Regions from separate parts of the Anaerostipes caccae L1-92 genome, predicted to be linked through region 2. Evidence: riboswitches for the same ligand, from Rfam matches in the RefSeq annotation. Region 2 holds a riboswitch; the other holds the start of a gene.

Region 1 (9,120 bases), 700 kb from region 2:
AAAGAATATCTACGTGTATGGGATCGGCATGATCCAGTCTTCCATTAAAAAAGAGTTAAAGCGGACCTTCATGATGAGCGGGAGGCTGATCTATGATCTGAGCGGATATGAGGAAGCGGAAAGGCTTCTCAGCATTGTTACGGAGGATGACTTGTTTATCATCATATCTGTTTCAGGAGAGAATGAATTTATCAACAATTTCACTAAAAATCTAAAGATCCGGGGCGTCTCTGTGCTGTCCATCACGAAGCTTCGGGAAAACACATTGGCACATATGGCAGATTATGCTCTCTATGTTACCGAGACAGTGTTTTCCCAGCCGTTCAGTCACATAGAGTATGATTCTCTCACATCATATTTCATTTTGATTGAGATTTTATTTTTAAAGTACATGGAGTATAAGACAAAAAAAGAGGAGATAGCGGATGAGGCTGGAAACCCTGATTGAAGAAAATTATGATAAACTGAATGAAAATGATTTGAGCATCTGGAACTTTATTCTGCGGCACAAGAAGGAGTGTCAGACTATGTCGATCCAGGAGCTGGCAAAACAGTGCCATGTGTCACACACAACCGTCTCAAGGTTTACTCATAAGCTGGGGATGGAAGGGTACGGGGAACTGAAGATTTTTCTGAAATGGGACAGCCGGGAGGAGGAATCCTTCGATGTAAGGGAGATCGAGCGGGTCTACCAGGATTACATAAAGACTCTGGATATGATGAAGGACAGGGACTGTTCGGATGTCTCAGAGATGCTCTCCAGGGCCGGAAGCATATATGTATACGGAACAGGAGCGGTCCAGAAAAATGCCGCGAGAGAGTTAAAAAAGAACCTGCTTTTTCTGGACTATCTTTGTAATCTGATCGAAGGCCGGGAAGAAATAAAGATGGTGCTGGAAATCGTAAAAGAGGGAGACGTATTTTTTCTGTTTTCTCTTTCCGGTGAAAATGCCTTTGTCAATGAACTTGCAGGCAGGCTGAAGGCAAAGGGTGTCAAAATCATCTCTGTGACAAAAGTGGGGAATAATGAATTGTCGAGGCTCAGTGATATCAGCCTTCAGTTTTATGCTCATCCGGTGCTGAAGGGAAGGTTTAATTCCGATGTATATATGACAGCTCAGTTTTTTGTGATCAATGAGTTCTTACTTTTAAAGGGATTGGAGTATGGAACAAGCGAAGAGTGATTAATGTAGATTTATTTTGTTTTGATATATGCGTGTCATAGGGTTAATAAAGGGAGTTTTATAACCTCCGATAAGAGAAAAATAACCAATATCCTTTAGTATTTGAAGAGCTTTCTCACGGTCAGTAATTATTAACTTTTTTTCGTTGGTAAGTTTGTAAAGTTGAGAATTATATGTTAGAAAAGGTTTTGTCAATTTACATATCTCCTGTAAAAGAAATGTTTGAAGAAAAAGGAGGGCCCTCAGGTCCTCCCCCGGTTTCAGTCCTCTCGAGTATCTGAAACCTGATCCCTGAAATTAGTTTAACATAATATTGTTTATAAGTAAATAAATTACATATTCTTCAAGACACTTTTTAAAAATAATCATAAGTAATCTTAACTTGCTTTATGTAAAGAGTGAATTTAAAAGGTACAATAGACGGTCTCTCTCTTTTCTGTTAAAATATAAAGAAAAATCAGGTGGTGACAGATCATGTTTGTAGAGGAAAGACAGCAAAAGATTCTTGAACTTTTGCAAGAAAACCAGAAAGTAAGAGTGAAAGAGCTGAGCCGGATGTTTGAGGTTACAGAGGACTGTATCCGGAAAGATCTGGCCAGTATGGAAGGACGCGGTCTTTTAAAGCGTGCCTATGGAGGCGCCGTTCTGACGGAAGGCATGCACCCCGGGCACAGCAACGCGGTTTCTTCCAGGAAAGAAAAAAACCTGAAAGAAAAGCAGAGAATTGCAAAAAAAGCGGTAAAGCTGATCAGTGACGGGGATGTGGTTTTTTTGGATACATCTACAACGAATCTGGAGGTTGCGAGGGAAATCATCCGTTCTAAACGAAACGTGACGGTCGTAAGCTGTATGCTGGATATCGCAAATTTGTTCGCAGCGGATGGAAACACCGGATTTATTCTTTTGGGAGGAGAGTTCAATCGGTCTCAAATTGGGTTTCTGGGTTCGCTGACCCTCTCTATGATGGAGAACTTCAGGTTTGACCTCTGCTTTATGGGAGTCGTCGGAGCGGACGTAAAAGGAAATGTGGTCACGACTTATGTTCCGGAGGACGGAGCTATGAAACAAAAAGCCATCAGTAAAAGCCGCAGAAGATATCTGGTCATGGAGACAAAAAAGTTTGATTTCCAGGCAAATTATGTCTTTACAGATTTTACACAGGTGGATGGGATAATCTGTGAGAAGGAGCCTCAGGAAGAGATAAGAGAAGTGCTGAGAGAATATGGAACAGAGATCATAGCATGACAGTTCCTGTATGATCTCTGCTCGATTTTTGAAATGTATGGATAGCAATACAAGGTTAAAATTATTTTTGGATTTGTATCATTCTGTCCACCCAGCCGCAGTAAAAATTCTCTTCATGAGATACAACCAGTACGGTTCCTGTAAAATCTTTCAATGCATTTTTCAATGCTTCTTTAGCCGCTGCATCCAGGTGATTTGTGGGTTCATCCATAATTAAAAAGTTACATGGTTTTAGTGTCAGCAGGCATAACTTTACCTTACACTGTTCACCTCCGCTCAATGATCCTATCTCCTGTCCGGCATGACAGCTGGAAATTCCGCACTGCGCAAGATGCTGCCGTACTTTTTTGATTGGGAGAGAGGGATAACAGTCAGACACGATCTGTAGCGGTGTCCTGGTTGTATCATCCCATATCAGATCCTGTTCAAAGTATCCGATGGTGACCTGTTCTGAAAATGAGAAACTGCCGTCTAAGGCAGGAATCTGATTCGTCAGAGTTTTCAAAAGGGTGGATTTGCCGATTCCGTTGAAACCTGTGATCACAATTTTCTGTCCTCCTTTTGCTGAAAATTGAAGGCCGGAGAGAAGCGGATATTGATACCCCACAGACAAATGTCTCACGGACAGGTGGTCAGCATTTGTCACCGGAAGCTGTGAAAAATTAAAACACGGTCGGTTCTCAGTTACGTCTGGATTTTCCATGCGTTCCATCCTGTTCAGCTGCTTCTTGCGTCCTCTGGCCATTTTTGACTTTCGCCCGGCCATGTTTTTTCTGATAAATTCTTCTGTTTCTTTAATCTTTTTCTGCTGGAAAGAATACCGTCGGATATATTCTTCCTGAAGAAACGTTTTCTTTTTTAAAAAATCAGAGTAGGTGCCGTAATATTTTGTAAGTCTGCCGTTATGAATATCGCATACGCGGTTGACACTCTGTTCTAAAAATTCATTGTCGTGGGAGACAACCAGAAAAGCGCTCGGAAGCCCTGAAAGGTAGTCTGCCAGCCAGGAGACGTGCTCCTTATCCAGAAAGTTTGTAGGTTCATCCAGCAGCAGGACAGAAGGCTGTTCCAGCAAAAGTTTAGCGAGGATGACTCTGGCTCTCTGACCTCCGCTGATTTTTTCTACCGGGCATTCAAGACCGATAGTGAGGAGTCCCAGTCCGGCAGCTGCCTGTTCAATCCTGGTGTCAATCTGATAAAAGTCATGGAGCTCTAATTGTTCCTGGAGCCGTGCGGCGGCAGGGAGGGCTTTTTCATCTCCGGCCGCTGCTTTTGAATACAGCAGATTCATTTGCTCCTCTTTTATAAAGAGAGACTGAAAAGCAGATTTTAAGAAATCTGAGATCGTTATATTTTCTTTCATCTGTGCGTATTGATCCAGACATCCGAAAGAAGCTGCAGGATGTCTGAAGATCTGTCCGCTGTCGGGAGTAATCTGTCCGGTGCAGATTTTGATAAACGTACTTTTTCCTGCACCATTTGGACCGACAATTCCTATATGTTCTCCTTTATTGAGCTGGAATTCTGTTTCTTTAAAAAGCTGTTTATCACCGAATGAATGTGATAAATCTTTAATATCTAATAAACTCATGATGATCTGATCCTTTCATATAAAAAAGACAGAAGACAAAATACATTTCTGTATCTGCCTTCTGCCGTATTGTCAGTGTGTTATAAAACAACAAAAGGCCGCGGACAAAACATTGTCCGCAGCCTTTTAGCATGGGATTCTTCGGGAAAACAGGTATCCAAATAAGGACTGCTCATGCAGCCGCAGATGATTCTGGATCTGTCTCCCGATGAAATCTTAAAGCGGATAAAATCCGCCGTACTCTGCACAATGTTTCATCGGTCTGAATTGTACAGAGTTTACTCGCCTTCTCGGCTGGTCTGATCTATATAAGCCCATGCTGGCTGCTCCTTTTGTTTCATAAAATTTTCTGAGTGGGTTTTGAGATTTCATTTTGCACACGCTTGTAGTGAGGCAATTCAAAGCCGAACAGAAATCGTGTGCAAAATGCCCTACATTCCCTCGTGGAACGTTCTTCTTACAACTTCTTCCTGCTGTTCTCTGGAAAGCTTATTAAAGTTTACCGCATATCCGGAAACACGGATCGTCAGTGTCGGATACTTGTCCGGATGTTCCATTGCGTCAATCAATGTCTCACGGTTGAATACGTTGACATTCAGGTGATGAGCGCCCTGCACAAAGTAACCGTCCAGAATGTTTGCAAGATTTTCTTCTCTCTGGTCCTGATCTTTACCTAAAGCTTCGGGCACGATAGAGAAGGTGTTGGAAACACCGTCCTGGCACACGTCGCGGTAAGGAATCTTGGCTACGGAATTCAGAGAGGCTAAAGCGCCGCTGTTGTCCCGTCCGTGCATTGGGTTTGCACCAGGAGCAAGAGGCTCCCCTAATTTTCTTCCGTCCGGCGTGGAGCCCGTTTTCTTTCCATACATAACATTGGATGTGATGGTGAGTGCAGATAATGTATGGATGGCATTTCTGTAGATCGGATGTTTCTTTAATTCCTCAGAGAATAAAGTGACAGTGTTGACAGCCAGGTCGTCTGCCCGGTCATCGTCATTGCCGTATTTCGGGAAATCTCCTTCAGTCTCAAAATCTACAGCCACACCGTTTTCGTTGCGCACCGGTTTTACAGTGGCATATTTGATTGCTGATAACGAGTCTGCCGCGATGGAAAGACCTGCCACGCCGTATGCTGCGATACGCTCCATATTGGTATCGTGCAGTGCAAACTGGCTCGCCTCGTAGGCATATTTGTCATGCATATAATGAATGATATTTACGGTATCAACGTATAATTCTGCTACATAAGCGAGAACTTTTTTGTAGTTAGCCCAAACTTTTTCGTAGTCCAATACTTCATCGGTGATCGGCTCGATACCCGGAATGACTTCAATCCCCTTTTTCTCATCGATGCCGCCGTTGATAGCATACAGCAGGGACTTGGCAAGGTTGCAGCGGGCTCCGAACAGCTGGGTCTGCTTTCCGACTTTCATGGCAGACACACAGCAGGCAATGGCATAATCATCTCCGTAGATCGGTCTCATGACATCGTCATTTTCATACTGGATCGAATCTGTGTCAATGGAAACTTTGGAGCAGAACTTCTTGAAGTTGGCCGGAAGCTTTTCAGACCAAAGCACGGTCAGGTTCGGCTCCGGAGCTGTTCCCAAATTATACAGTGTATGGAGATAACGGAAGGAGGTCTTTGTCACAAGCGGTTTGCTGTTGATTCCGATACCGCCGATGGACTCTGTGATCCAGGTAGGATCTCCCCCGAATAATTCATCGTACTCCGGTGTCCTTAAATGTCTCACGAGACGGAGTTTGATAATAAACTGGTCGATCAGTTCCTGAGCGTCTTTCTCTGTCAGCACGCCGTTTTCCAGATCACGCTGAATATAAATATCAAGGAAAGTGGAAGTACGTCCAAGGGATGTAGCCGCACCGTTGTTTTCTTTTACACCGGCAAGATAAGCCATATAGACCGCCTGGACCGCCTCTTTGGCATTGGATGCAGGTTTAGAGATGTCCACTCCGTAGGAAGCAGCCATTTCTTTGATTGCTCCTAAAGCACGGATCTGCTCGGAGACTTCTTCTCTTGCACGGATGCGCTCTTCGCTCATCGGTCCGTCTAAGGCATCCAGATCGCGTTTCTTTTCTTCCACGAGATAATCGATGCCGTAGAGGGCAGCACGGCGGTAGTCACCGATCACACGTCCTCGTCCATAGGCATCCGGAAGCCCTGTCAGAAGACCGGCTGTCCTTGCAAGCCTTGTGCGCTGCGGATAGGCATCAAAGACACCTTCGTTGTGTGTCTTGCGGTATTCATTGAAGTGACGGTCTATTTCCGGATTCAGTTTGTATCCGTACTGTTCCAGAGAAGAATGGGCCATTCTCTTGCCGCCGTATAAGTTTACGATGCGCTTTAAAGGAGCATCTGTCTGAAGACCTACAATGATTTCATTTTCTTTGTCGATATATCCGGGTGCAAAGTTAGTGATGCCGGAAATAATATTGGTCTCTACATCCAAAACACCGCCTTTTTTTGTCTCTTCAGAAAGCAGTTCTTCGCATTTGTTCCACACTTTTTCTGTTTTTTCTGAAACACCTGCCAGGAAAGAGTCATCTCCTTCATATAATGTATAATTCTTCTGGATAAAGTCTCTTACGTTGGTTTCCTTTGTCCATTTTCCTTCTTTAAAGCCGTTCCATTCTTTTAACATTGTTTTCCTCCATATTGATCAAAATAGGTTTTCTGAAGTTGTTTGGTGCGTTCCTTGTCCATTGCCGGAACTCCTTTGAGCGGGTAAGAAAGATTCATTACCTCATATTTGTTGGTGCCGAGCAGATGATAGGGGAGAAGCTCTACCTTTTCTACGTTCGGTATGCGGTCTATGTATTCTTTTAATTCCTGCATGTGCTCTTTGCTGTCTGTAAGTCCCGGAACTACGACATGGCGTATCCATAGTTTCGTGCCGTTTCGTTCCAATGCCTTTAGAAATTCGATGAACCGCTCCATAGGCCTTCCTGTCATAGACTCGTAAGCCGGCCCGGTTATTTCCTTGAGATCTAAAAGTACCAGATCTGTGTATGAAAGAATTTCATCGTAATCTCCCTGACCAAAGCCTGCGGTATCAATGCACGTATGGATGCCTTCCTGTTTACAGAGTTTCAGAGTCTTAAGCAAAAACTCTGGCTGCATCAGGGGCTCTCCCCCCGAAAAGGTCACTCCGCCGTTCTGTTTAAAGTAGGGCTTGAAGCGGGAAATCCTTTTCACCAGCGCCTCCGGAGTCATCTCTTCGCCGCCCTGAAATTCCCAGGTGTCAGGGTTATGGCAGAATTTACACCGAAGGGCACAGCCCTGGAAAAAAACTACGCTGCGGATGCCCGGGCCGTCGACTAATCCCATGGATTCCATGGAATGGATGTGTCCAACAATCATAGGAACCTCCTGTAAAAATGTTGATTGGCTGCCTGGGATACGAGTATCAGCGGCTCGTGGAAAGCCGTAGACTTTCCTAATGGAATAAAAAAAGCCGCACGTCCAGGCAGGGTGCCCAGACGGTCGGCTAAAAATTCGTTGTCATACTTCCTGTGGTAAACTCCACTTGTCCGTCAGTCATATGACTTATGACTTTAAAATACTATACATCGCACCGCAATGTCAACCCCGTAATTGAAATATTGTTTGTGAAATTTTTAGCCGGTTTCATCGTAACGTGAGGTTTCCTGCTTGTCTACCGGGTATGTGATAAAAGTTTTCATGTTTAAAATTCAGAAAATCCGGGCATGTTCATAGTATGAAGAAAAAATCAATCATCTGGATGTTTTTCCTTGCCGCCGCGGTAATCTTTTCTGTGGTATGGGCAAAAGAGAAAGACGGCAGAGCGGATCAGAAAATAAAACAGGGAGTCGTGCGGTTCCACATACGGGCAAACAGTGACAGCAGGAAAGACCAGGCAGAAAAACTCCTGGTCAGGGACCAGGTAGTGGCATATCTGAAGCCGTATATGGAACAGGCCAACACAAAAGAAGATGCAAAGAGAATTCTTAACAGCCGGAAAAAGGAGATTGCCAAAGTGGCAAAGTCCACGCTGCAAAAGAGGGGAAAGGATCTGCCGGTCAAAGTCTATCTGACCAGAGAGAAGTTTCCCGAAAAGGACTATGGCAGCTATGTGTTTCCCGAGGGAACCTACGATGCGCTGAGAATCGATCTCGGAAATGCCAGTGGACATAACTGGTGGTGTGTCATGTTTCCGGACCTTTGCATTACGAAAGAAAGCGAAGCGGCAAAAGACAAAAAGACCAGAAAAAAACTGGAGCAGCAGGTAGGAAAAAAAGGAGTGGAGAAGCTGGAAAAGAAGAAAGAGAAGCTGCCCTGGTTTTTGAAATGGCTGGAGTAATCAGGTAATATTTACTAAAAATCAGACATAAAAATTAACTAATTTATTCGTTGAAATTTGTTGCAAAAGAGGGTATAATAAAGTTACAAAAGTTTTAAAAATTTATAACAGTACAATTTATTTCCAACACGGCTGAGACGGGCAGAAAGTGAAGGAGATGGTATGGATGAAAAAGATTTCAAAGAGGCATACGGTCTGGGAGATTAATTATTTTTATAGGTCTCTGCTGCTCATAACAGCAGGGATTCTGATGATTTTGGTCTTCCTGCTGCTCCTCCGGTAACTGCAGACGATTACATATCAATAAAGAGGGAATTTTACAGGATAATTCTGTGAAATTCCCTCTTTCATTTTTCTTTGAACAAAGCAAAAGACATAAATTGTGCATCATCCGGGAACTATAAACAAATGATGGAACAGACACAACTTTTATGCTGTCCAAAACGTCTAATGATTAAATACAGATGTAAGGAGAACCTACGAATGAAGAGAAAAATAAGAAAAGACAAACTAAAAGAAATGAAGGACTTTTACCGTTCAGTCCTGCTGATTTCACTTGGCATTACTATGATCCTGATCTTCCAGGCAATGCTCATGTAGAAAAAAATAAAGACACGCCGCTAAAGCGTGTCTTACAGTATGTTTGGACTTTTTAATCCTCAGGCAAAGGTTTCTTAGCAGAGATCATCAGCAGTTTTTTCAGCTTATGTACACGAAACTTTGTGAGCCCCGCTGCCTTGAACATGCCAAGGATCTC
Region 2 (9,120 bases):
ATAATGCATGAAGGAATCCTTAAAATCGGTATCTATGGTGGTACCCTGCTCATGGCTCCAGCCGGCTCCCGAAGAATAGATTACTTCACCATTTTTACTGTTGTTGTCAGCATAAACCTCCGCATAGGCAGAAGTAGCAGCGTTTGCGATCAGCTTTAAATCCGCATGGGCCGAGCGTTTGTTGGCTCTGTCTATGTACCCGGTCAGAGTCGGCACCAGCAAAGCGATCAGGATCGCCAGAATAACCAGCACGACGATTAATTCAACTAAAGTAAATCCTTTTTTGTTCCCTCTTAAACGATTCATATAAACCCCATCCTTTGTCGTTTGTTTTTTTTAATTATATCACAGGAGAATGAAAATTTATACCCACAGGCGGACAACTTGTGATATAATAGTCCTACAAATGTAGGATTATCGAAAGGGGACAGGGATGAAGAAAAGTTTTTTAAGAGCGGCAAAGAAAGTTTTCGCGGTACTTTTGACTGTCAGTTTGATGTCGGCTGCACTGCCGGTACTCGTAAACGGTAACCAATCAGAACCTAAACAGAAGGAAGGACAGGGAGCAGAGAACAGCTGGCGTTACAAAAACGGTACACCGATCTATCCCGGACAGTCTTTCAGCAGAGCTTCAAAACCATATTCAAATGCCTGGAATAAAGTCAACGGCATGTTTGTCAATGATCTGGGGAATCCGATTCCGGGCGCAGTGAAAAAGGGGATAGATGTCAGTCAGCATCAGGGAAAGATTGACTGGGAGATGGTGAAAGCATCAGGGATTGATTTTGCTGTTATCCGGTGCGCAAACAGCACATATGACGAAGATACTCAGTGGCAATATAATGTAAAAGAGTGTGAACGATTGGGTATTCCATATGGAGTATATATCTTTTCTCAGGCAAAAAACACGGCTCAAGCTCAGGCAGAAGCAAGATTTACTTTAAAATTATTAACCGGACATAAACCGAATTATCCTATATACATGGATCTGGAAGCTAATTCGATCAGTAATCTGTCAAAGAATCAATATAGTAAAAATGCAGAGGCATTTAAGGCTGTTTTAAAGACAGCCGGATATTCTAACATAGGTATTTACGCTAATACAAGCTGGTGGAAAGAAAAATTGACAAGTTCTGCATTTAATAAATATTCCAAGTGGGTTGCCCAGTGGGCAAGCAAATGCACTTATACAGGCAGCTATCAGATGTGGCAGTGCACCGACAGAGGCATAGTCAGCGGCATCAGAGGAAATGTGGATATAAACTTTCTGATCAGCAGCATTCCGGCAAAAAACATCAAACTGAATAAAAAATCCCTGTCGCTGAAGAAAGGTTCCTCCTATACACTGAGAAGTTACATAGAACCTAGGAACTCATATCCTTCAGTTCAGTGGTCCAGCTCCAGTTCGTCTGTGGCATCGGTCAGTTCGTCAGGCAAAGTGACGGCGAAAAAGGTAGGGACAGCGGTTATCACCGGAAGAACAGGAAACGGAAAAAAGGCTTCCTGCAAAATTACGGTGATCCCAAAGACGAATAAAATAAAGAAGCTGAAGAAGAGCGGATCAAAGGGGATTAAAATAAGCTGGTCAAAAATTTCCGGCGTGTCTAAATATCAGATTTACATGTCCAGGAAAAAGTCTTCCGGTTTTAAAAGGATAGCAACTGTATCTGCAAAAAAAGCATCTTACACAAAAGGCAAGTTAAAAAAGAAAAAAAGGTACTATTTTAAAGTCAGATCGTATCAGACTGTAAAGAAAAAGAAAATTTACAGTAAATTTTCTAAAGTAAAATCTCTTAAGCGGTGATCTAAAGATATTCCTCTTGTAAAAGTGGCTTCTTTAGTGTAGATTAGCCTTACAGTCATTAAACATCAGGAGGATAAAGATATGATTATTGCATTGATCGCACATGACAAGAAAAAAGACGAGATGGTGGAATTTGCAAAGAAGCATAAAGAAACATTAGCAAAATATGACTTGGTCGCAACCGGTACAACCGGAAAACGGGTAGAGGAAGCCACAGGACTTCCGGTGAAGAAATATTTGTCAGGACCGTATGGAGGAGACCAGCAGCTGGGAGGCAGAATTGCAGAGGGAAAGATCGGACTGGTTGTTTTTTTCCGGGACCCACTGACTGCACAGCCCCATGAGCCGGACGTGTCTGCACTGCTTCGTGTCTGTGATGTGCACAAGGTACCGGCAGTCACCAACACTGCGGCGGCAGAACTGATGATTCAAATGTTTTAAACTGTCAGGACTGAGTATTTTGACTTGAAAAATGACAGATCATAGTGTATATTTATTTTGAAAGCTGTGCGACTGGCGGATAGTGGAGAAACCACGGGGAGCACGGCAGCAGAAATGCCGGCCGCCTGGGCAACTTTTATTTAGTGTGCCCAGGCGGCTTATTTTTACATAAAAAAGGTCTGCGAACCTTTCGTATGGAATAAAAATCTCTCTGCGAAGCTGCACACAGATACAAAAGGAGGATACAGGACAATGAAGATGTTGTCATTAGAAAACGAGTTAAAAGGGAATTCATACCCTGGAAGAGGAATTGTGATCGGGAAGTCACCAAACGGGGCCTATGCAGTGACTGCATATTTTATCATGGGAAGAAGCGAAAACAGCAGAAACCGTGTGTTTATTGAGGACGGAAAAGGTATCCGGACACAGGCTTTTGATCCGTCAAAGCTGAGTGATCCGAGCCTTATCATCTATGCTCCGGTCAAGGTATTAGGAAATAAAACAATCGTGACCAACGGAGACCAGACGGATACGATCTACGAGCTCATGGATAAACAGCAGACATTTGAACAGGCATTGAGGACGAGAGAGTTTGAGCCGGATGCACCGAATTATACTCCGCGTATTTCAGGCATTATGCATGTGGAAAACGGAACCTACAACTATGCAATGTCTATTTTAAAGAGCAATAACGGTAATCCGGATGCATGTAACCGGTATACATTTGCCTATGAGAATCCGGTAAGCGGGGAGGGACATTTCATTCATACCTATATGCAGGACGGAGATCCGCTTCCGAGTTTTGAGGGAGAGCCTAAATTAATCGGCTTAGACGATGATATTGATGCGTTTACAAGCCGTGTGTGGGAAAGCCTGAATGAAGACAACAAAGTATCTCTGTTTGTGCGCTACATTGATATCAAAACAGGAGAATATGAAACAAGGATCGTGAACAAGAATCAATAGGAGGAGACCATGAAGGAATTAGAATTAAAATACGGATGCAATCCGAATCAGAAGCCGTCAAGAATTTACATGGAAGACGGTGAACTGCCGATCAAAGTGTTAAGCGGCAAACCGGGATATATTAATTTTCTAGATGCATTAAACGGATGGCAGCTGGTGAAGGAACTAAAAAAAGCGACCGGGCTTCCGGCGGCAGCTTCCTTTAAGCACGTCTCTCCTGCAGGCGCTGCGGTAGGGCTTCCGATGACTGATGTGGAAAAGAAGATTTACTGGGTAGATGACATGGATATGGAATTTACTCCTCTTGCCAATGCATATGCCAGGGCGAGGGGGGCTGACCGTATGTCTTCCTTCGGAGATTTCATTTCACTTTCCGATGTGTGTGATGCGGCAACAGCCAAAATTATAAAAAGAGAGGTGTCTGACGGGGTTATCGCACCGGGATATGACGCAGACGCTCTTGAAATTTTAAAAGAAAAGAAAAAAGGAAACTATAACGTGATCGAGATTGATCCGGATTATGTGCCGGCTCCGGTAGAGCGCAAGGAAGTGTTCGGTGTTACTTTTGAGCAGGGCAGAAATGAACTGAACATTGACAAGGATTTCTTTAACGATATCGTGACAGAGAATAAGGAACTGCCTGACTCTGCTAAAATTGACCTGGCGATTGCAATGATCACATTAAAGTATACCCAGTCTAATTCCGTATGCTACGCAAAGGGCGGACAGGCCATCGGCATCGGTGCGGGACAGCAGTCCAGAATCCACTGTACCCGTCTGGCAGGACAGAAAGCGGACAACTGGTATCTGCGCCAGGCTCCGAAAGTCATGGGACTTGAGTTCGTGGACGGTATCCGACGTGCGGACCGTGACAATGCCATTGACTTGTATATCGGAGACGACTATATGGATGTTTTAGCCGACGGGGCTTGGGAAAATATCTTTAAAGTAAAACCGGAAGTGTTTACGAGAGAAGAAAAGCGTGAATGGCTGGATCAGATGACGGGTGTGGCATTGGGATCAGATGCGTTTTTCCCGTTTGGCGATAATATCGAAAGGGCACACAAAAGCGGCGTTTCTTATGTGGCTGAGCCGGGAGGCTCCATCAGAGATGACCATGTCATTGCCACATGCAATAAATATAACATGGTGATGTGTTTTACGGGAATCCGTTTATTCCATCATTAGAAGATATAAGAAGGAGAGAAATCAAGCAGGTTTCTCTCCTTCTGTATTATAGGGTCTGGCAGTAAATATGAATGGCCTTTGAGACGAAGCGGGCGGTTCCCTCTCCGCCGGCACGGTCTATAGACTCTTTCATCCTGTCATCACAGACGTACATTTCGCCCAGAGAGGCCAGAATATCGTCTGTACAGGTATAATATTGATCCGTAATAGACTGTTTGAGGAGCTCAACCTGGTGCATCACCGGTTCGGAGGCCGGGTCTTCGTTTATGAGACGGCCAAATTCCGCAAAGTTTGCCATAAACTTGGTATTCATGACCTTCCAGTCCTCCTCTGTATAAGTTTTTGCTTTCTGCTCATATTCACGGAAAGCATCGGTACCGCCCCAGCTTTTTCTGGCCTCGGATTTATAGCTTTCCAGCGTTTCTTTGTTCAATGTCTGATAATTCAATGATTCCACTCCTAACTTTTGAATTCCAAGAGCGAAGTCGATCAGATGTTCCAGCCGGTCCTTTTTAAGCCTCAAAAGCTGTATCTGCTGATCTAATGCTTTTTGGCGGTCAAAATCCGGACGGTCCAGGATCTCTCTGATGTCCTTTAAAGAGAATTCAAGTTCCCGGAACAGTAAAATATGTTGAAGGCGTTCCAAAGCTTTGGTGCCGTACAGCCGGTAGCCAGCCTCCGTGACACGGTCGGGACATAAAAGTCCGATCTCGTCATAATAGTGGAGAGTGCGCACACTGATACCGGTTAATCTGCTTACTTCTCTTACTGTTTTCATCTTGGTCTCCTCCTCCTGGTAAGTACAGAATAGCCTATCACGCTGCGTGAGAGTCAAGAGATAAAATAGATTAAAGGAATTCTGTCATGTGTTTGCGGTACCAGAGCGGCATCATGGTTCTCTGACAGCGGGGATTTTTTCTGGCTTCTACACCGATCGTCTCAAAAAATACTTTCCAGAGATCTGTGTAAAGATCAGAAATCTCAGAGGTCTTCAGACGGTTTAATTCATCCTCTGAGAGGGTGGTCATATAGTAATCATGATCACAGGGATGAACGACGGCAGTTTTCCGGTTATCGTCGATGATCATCCAGTTCTCTGAGGGCATGCGGTCCGTAAACTGGGGAGCCAGGATGGTCAGGACATCACACTTGGGTTCAATATGGGAGATAAGAACATGATCTATTTCGAAAAAACGCAGAAACTCCCGGAATAAGTGAGCTTCATTCATAACTTTACGGTCCAGTTCAAACAGATTCATCACAGCAGGCTCCTGCAGCATATTGACAACGGAAGGCCCATAGTGAAACCCATAGATCAGGAACCGGTAGATGATATCCAGTTTTTCTTCCTGAAAAGACATAGCAGCGCGGTATACCATCTGATAGGCACGAAAAGAGATCTTTTTTTGGATGGAACGGATGACACTGGCGGTCTGATCGGGATCGTGATCTACATGGCGGTAATCACAGAACAGTTCCAGATTCCCTATGGGTTCAGTTTTTAATTGGATGTTTTTGTGGCCTAAGCGGGATGCCCAGGCAGTGTATATACAGGACATCATATCCTCAAACGTATCTTTGCAGGTGAAAATGGTCATGCGTTTTCTCCATTATTTTCAGTCGGCCGTTTTTCAGGCAAATATTAAAACTGTTACTGTTTTTTATATTTGTCCGCTCAGAGACTTGCAGGTATCTTCGGCTGAGGGGGCCGATACAAAATTCTTATCGTCAAACAGGGACAGCTGTTCATAGGTCTGGGGATGATCAATCTCCCAGGACTTTTTGTAATCCTCTCCGATCAGCTGACGGGTGATGAAGTTCTCCTCGATCGGGATATGAAACATCATCTTTCCGTTACAGGTTATAAAATACTTGGCCCGTTTCAGGACGATCCCCATCTTTTTCAGGTTTTCAAATGTCAGGGAGCGCTGTCGGCGGCTCTTGACAATACGGTAGGCGGATTTGGTGCCGATGCCGGGAACTCTCAGAAGATCTGCGTAGCTGGCGCGGTTGATCTCCACAGGGAAAAGCTCCAGGTGCCGCAGTGCCCAGTCGCACTTGGGGTCCAGCATGATATTGAAGTTGGGCCTGTCAGTACTCAGCAGTTCCTCTGCATGAAAGCCGTAAAACCTCAGCAGCCAGTCGGCCTGATAGAGACGATGTTCCCTTAACAGAGGAGGGGCGGTATCCAGGGAGGGAAGGCGGGAATCTTCATTGAGCGGGACATAGGCTGAGAAGAAGACACGTTTCAGATCAAACTTCTGGTACAGCTGCTGAGTGACAGAAAGAAGCTGAAGATCATTCTCTGCGGTAGCTCCAACGATCATCTGAGTGCTCTGCCCGGCGGGGACAAAGGGTGCATTCTTGTCCTTAGCGGGCGGGAGGAAAGAGTTTGATGCCAGCTGTCTGTGCTCCCCGATGCGGCCGGATCGGACATCATCGAAGATCGTGTGCTTTAGACTGCGGTTGCCGCCGAAGCGTTCCATCATAGGGTCCTTGCCGATGGACAGCCGGTGATCTGCGATGCCGGAACGGATCTGTTCCATGGGTTTTAAGATCGTTTTCTGTGTCTTGTGAGGGGCCAGATCCTTCAGTCCTTCCGGTGTGGGCAGTTCCAGATTAATGCTGACGCGGTCCGCGAGATATCCGATGGATTCCAGAAGTTCTTCCGGCGCTCCGGGAATGGCTTTCACATGGATATAGCCGTTGAAATGATACTGATTTCTTAACATAGACAGTGTCCGGCACATGAGTTCCATCGTATAGGAAGGACTCTTTACCACACCGGAACTTAGAAACAGCCCTTCGATATAGTTTCGGCGGTAGAACTCGATGACTAAGCGGCAGACTTCTTCCGGGGTGAACGTAGTGCGCACCCGGTCATTGGACGAGCGGTTTAAGCAGTACCTGCAGTCGTAGATACATTCATTACTTTGAAGTATCTTTAAAAGGGAGACACAGCGGCCGTCGGATGCAAAGCTGTGGCAGATGCCTGCAGCCACTCCGTTGCCCAGTTTTCCCTTTTCACCTCTGCGGTCGGCTCCACTGGACGTGCAGGCTACGTCGTACTTGGCTGCGTCTGCTAGAATTGTTAGCTTCTCCTGCAATGACAGGGAAGGACTGATAGTTTCCATAATCCACCTCACAATATCGAATGTTTGTTCTCTTATTCTAGCATAGTGCCATATAAAAAGCAAGGAGGAAAAGAACAAAAGTTCGGGTGAAAAGAAGTTGCGGCAATGTATTGGTAAATGGTATTATTATACTTAACGGAAAAACAATTCAGAAGGATGAGGGTTTGTATGAATCAAAAAAATAAAACGAAGCTCGGCAAGGCAGCGTTGTTCGGTTCTGCACTGATATGGGGCAGTTCCTTTTTTATTATGAAAAATACCATTGCCAATGTCCCGGAAAATTTTCTGCTTGGGACAAGATTTTTAGCAGGGGCATTGCTCTTGTGTATCTTTTTTCATAAGAGACTGGGGAAAATAGATAAAAGTTACTTTAAGACAGGATTTGTGCTGGGAGGATTTTGGTTCTGGGCTTACTGGTTCCAGACCGAAGGACTGTATCACACGACGCCCGGAAAGAATGCATTTTTAACGGCGATCTACTGTGTGGCAGTCCCTTTTGTCACATGGATATGGCAAAAGAAGAAGCCTACAAAGCAAAACTTCCTGGCCGCATTGATCTGCATTACGGGTATTGGACTGATTTCACTGGATGGGAACCTTAGTATAGGAATCGGTGATGGATTGACTCTGGTGGGAGGCCTTTTATTTTCCCTTCATATTGCCTATCTTGGCATGAAAAGCGGTCAGAAAGATCCGGTGCTGCTGACGATCGTGCAATTTTTATTTGCTGGACTCTGGGGTGCAGGGATTTCTGTATTTACCGAAGACATCAGTGCTATCCACTGGACGGTCGGACAGGCAGGAAGCCTGGCCTATCTGGTGATCATGTGTACGGCTGTGGCTGTTACCTTTCAGAGTATAGGGCAGAGCCGGGTGAGTTCATCTTCCGCATCTCTGATCCTGAGTCTGGAGTCCGTGTTCGGTGTGCTTTTCAGCGTGATTTTTTATGGTGAGAAGGCGACGGTGAAGATCCTGATCGGTTTTGCCCTGGTGATGGCGGCGATTTTGATCTCGGAGACGGATTTGGGCAGAAAGTCCGGGCACACCGAAAATAATGATAAAAAACGCATTAATAAGAAAACAGCAAATGTGGTATAATTTATCATGAACAGTGAAATATTTTCCGCCTGTGTACACGGCGGATCAAGTATAAAATAAAGAACGAATTTCGGAGGCTATGATGAAGAATTATGAATTGGTAAAAGAAGAACAGATTAAAGAACTGAATGGAACCGGGTATGTGTACCGCCACAAAAAGACAGGGGCCAGGGTTGTGGTAGTATCCAACGAAGATGACAACAAGGTATTCCAGATTGGATTTAAGACACCGCCGAAGGATGACACCGGAGTTCCTCATATCATGGAACACTCTGTACTCTGCGGTTCCAGGGAGTTTCCATTAAAAGACCCGTTTGTGGAACTGGTCAAAGGGTCCCTGAACACATTTTTGAATGCAATGACCTATCCGGATAAGACGGTATATCCGGTGGCAAGCTGCAATGACAAAGACTTTTTTAATCTGATGCATGTGTATTTAGATGCGGTATTTTACCCGAATATCTATACGAAACCCGAAATCTTAAAACA

The links. Region 2 has a riboswitch for ZMP and ZTP ahead of ANCC_RS12655 (IMP cyclohydrolase). Riboswitches for the same ligand answer to the same signal wherever they lie in the genome.
Region 1: linked by a shared signal. The riboswitch ahead of pflA (pyruvate formate-lyase-activating protein) and the one ahead of ANCC_RS12655 (IMP cyclohydrolase) in region 2 are both predicted to bind ZMP and ZTP.

What each region holds. Positions count from the first base shown of each region.
Region 1 is NZ_AP023027.1:3,284,414-3,293,533, reverse strand. It holds gene ANCC_RS16155 (MurR/RpiR family transcriptional regulator) at 1-448, shown strand, start outside; gene ANCC_RS16150 (MurR/RpiR family transcriptional regulator) at 426-1,184, shown strand; gene ANCC_RS16145 (DeoR/GlpR family DNA-binding transcription regulator) at 1,659-2,429, shown strand; gene ANCC_RS16140 (ABC-F family ATP-binding cassette domain-containing protein) at 2,491-4,020, opposite strand; gene pflB (formate C-acetyltransferase) at 4,452-6,683, opposite strand; gene pflA (pyruvate formate-lyase-activating protein) at 6,677-7,402, opposite strand; ZMP/ZTP riboswitch at 7,509-7,593, opposite strand; gene spoIIR (stage II sporulation protein R) at 7,761-8,363, shown strand; gene ANCC_RS16120 (class I SAM-dependent methyltransferase) at 9,016-9,120, opposite strand, start outside.
Region 2 is NZ_AP023027.1:2,584,138-2,593,257, reverse strand. It holds gene ANCC_RS12670 (type II secretion system protein) at 1-306, opposite strand, end outside; gene ANCC_RS12665 (GH25 family lysozyme) at 434-1,804, shown strand; gene mgsA (methylglyoxal synthase) at 1,886-2,245, shown strand; ZMP/ZTP riboswitch at 2,304-2,383, shown strand; gene ANCC_RS12655 (IMP cyclohydrolase) at 2,498-3,211, shown strand; gene ANCC_RS12650 (phosphoribosylaminoimidazolecarboxamide formyltransferase) at 3,221-4,399, shown strand; gene ANCC_RS12645 (MerR family transcriptional regulator) at 4,446-5,177, opposite strand; gene ANCC_RS12640 (TIGR03915 family putative DNA repair protein) at 5,248-5,997, opposite strand; gene ANCC_RS12635 (putative DNA modification/repair radical SAM protein) at 6,061-7,533, opposite strand; gene ANCC_RS12630 (DMT family transporter) at 7,702-8,631, shown strand; gene ANCC_RS12625 (insulinase family protein) at 8,711-9,120, shown strand, end outside.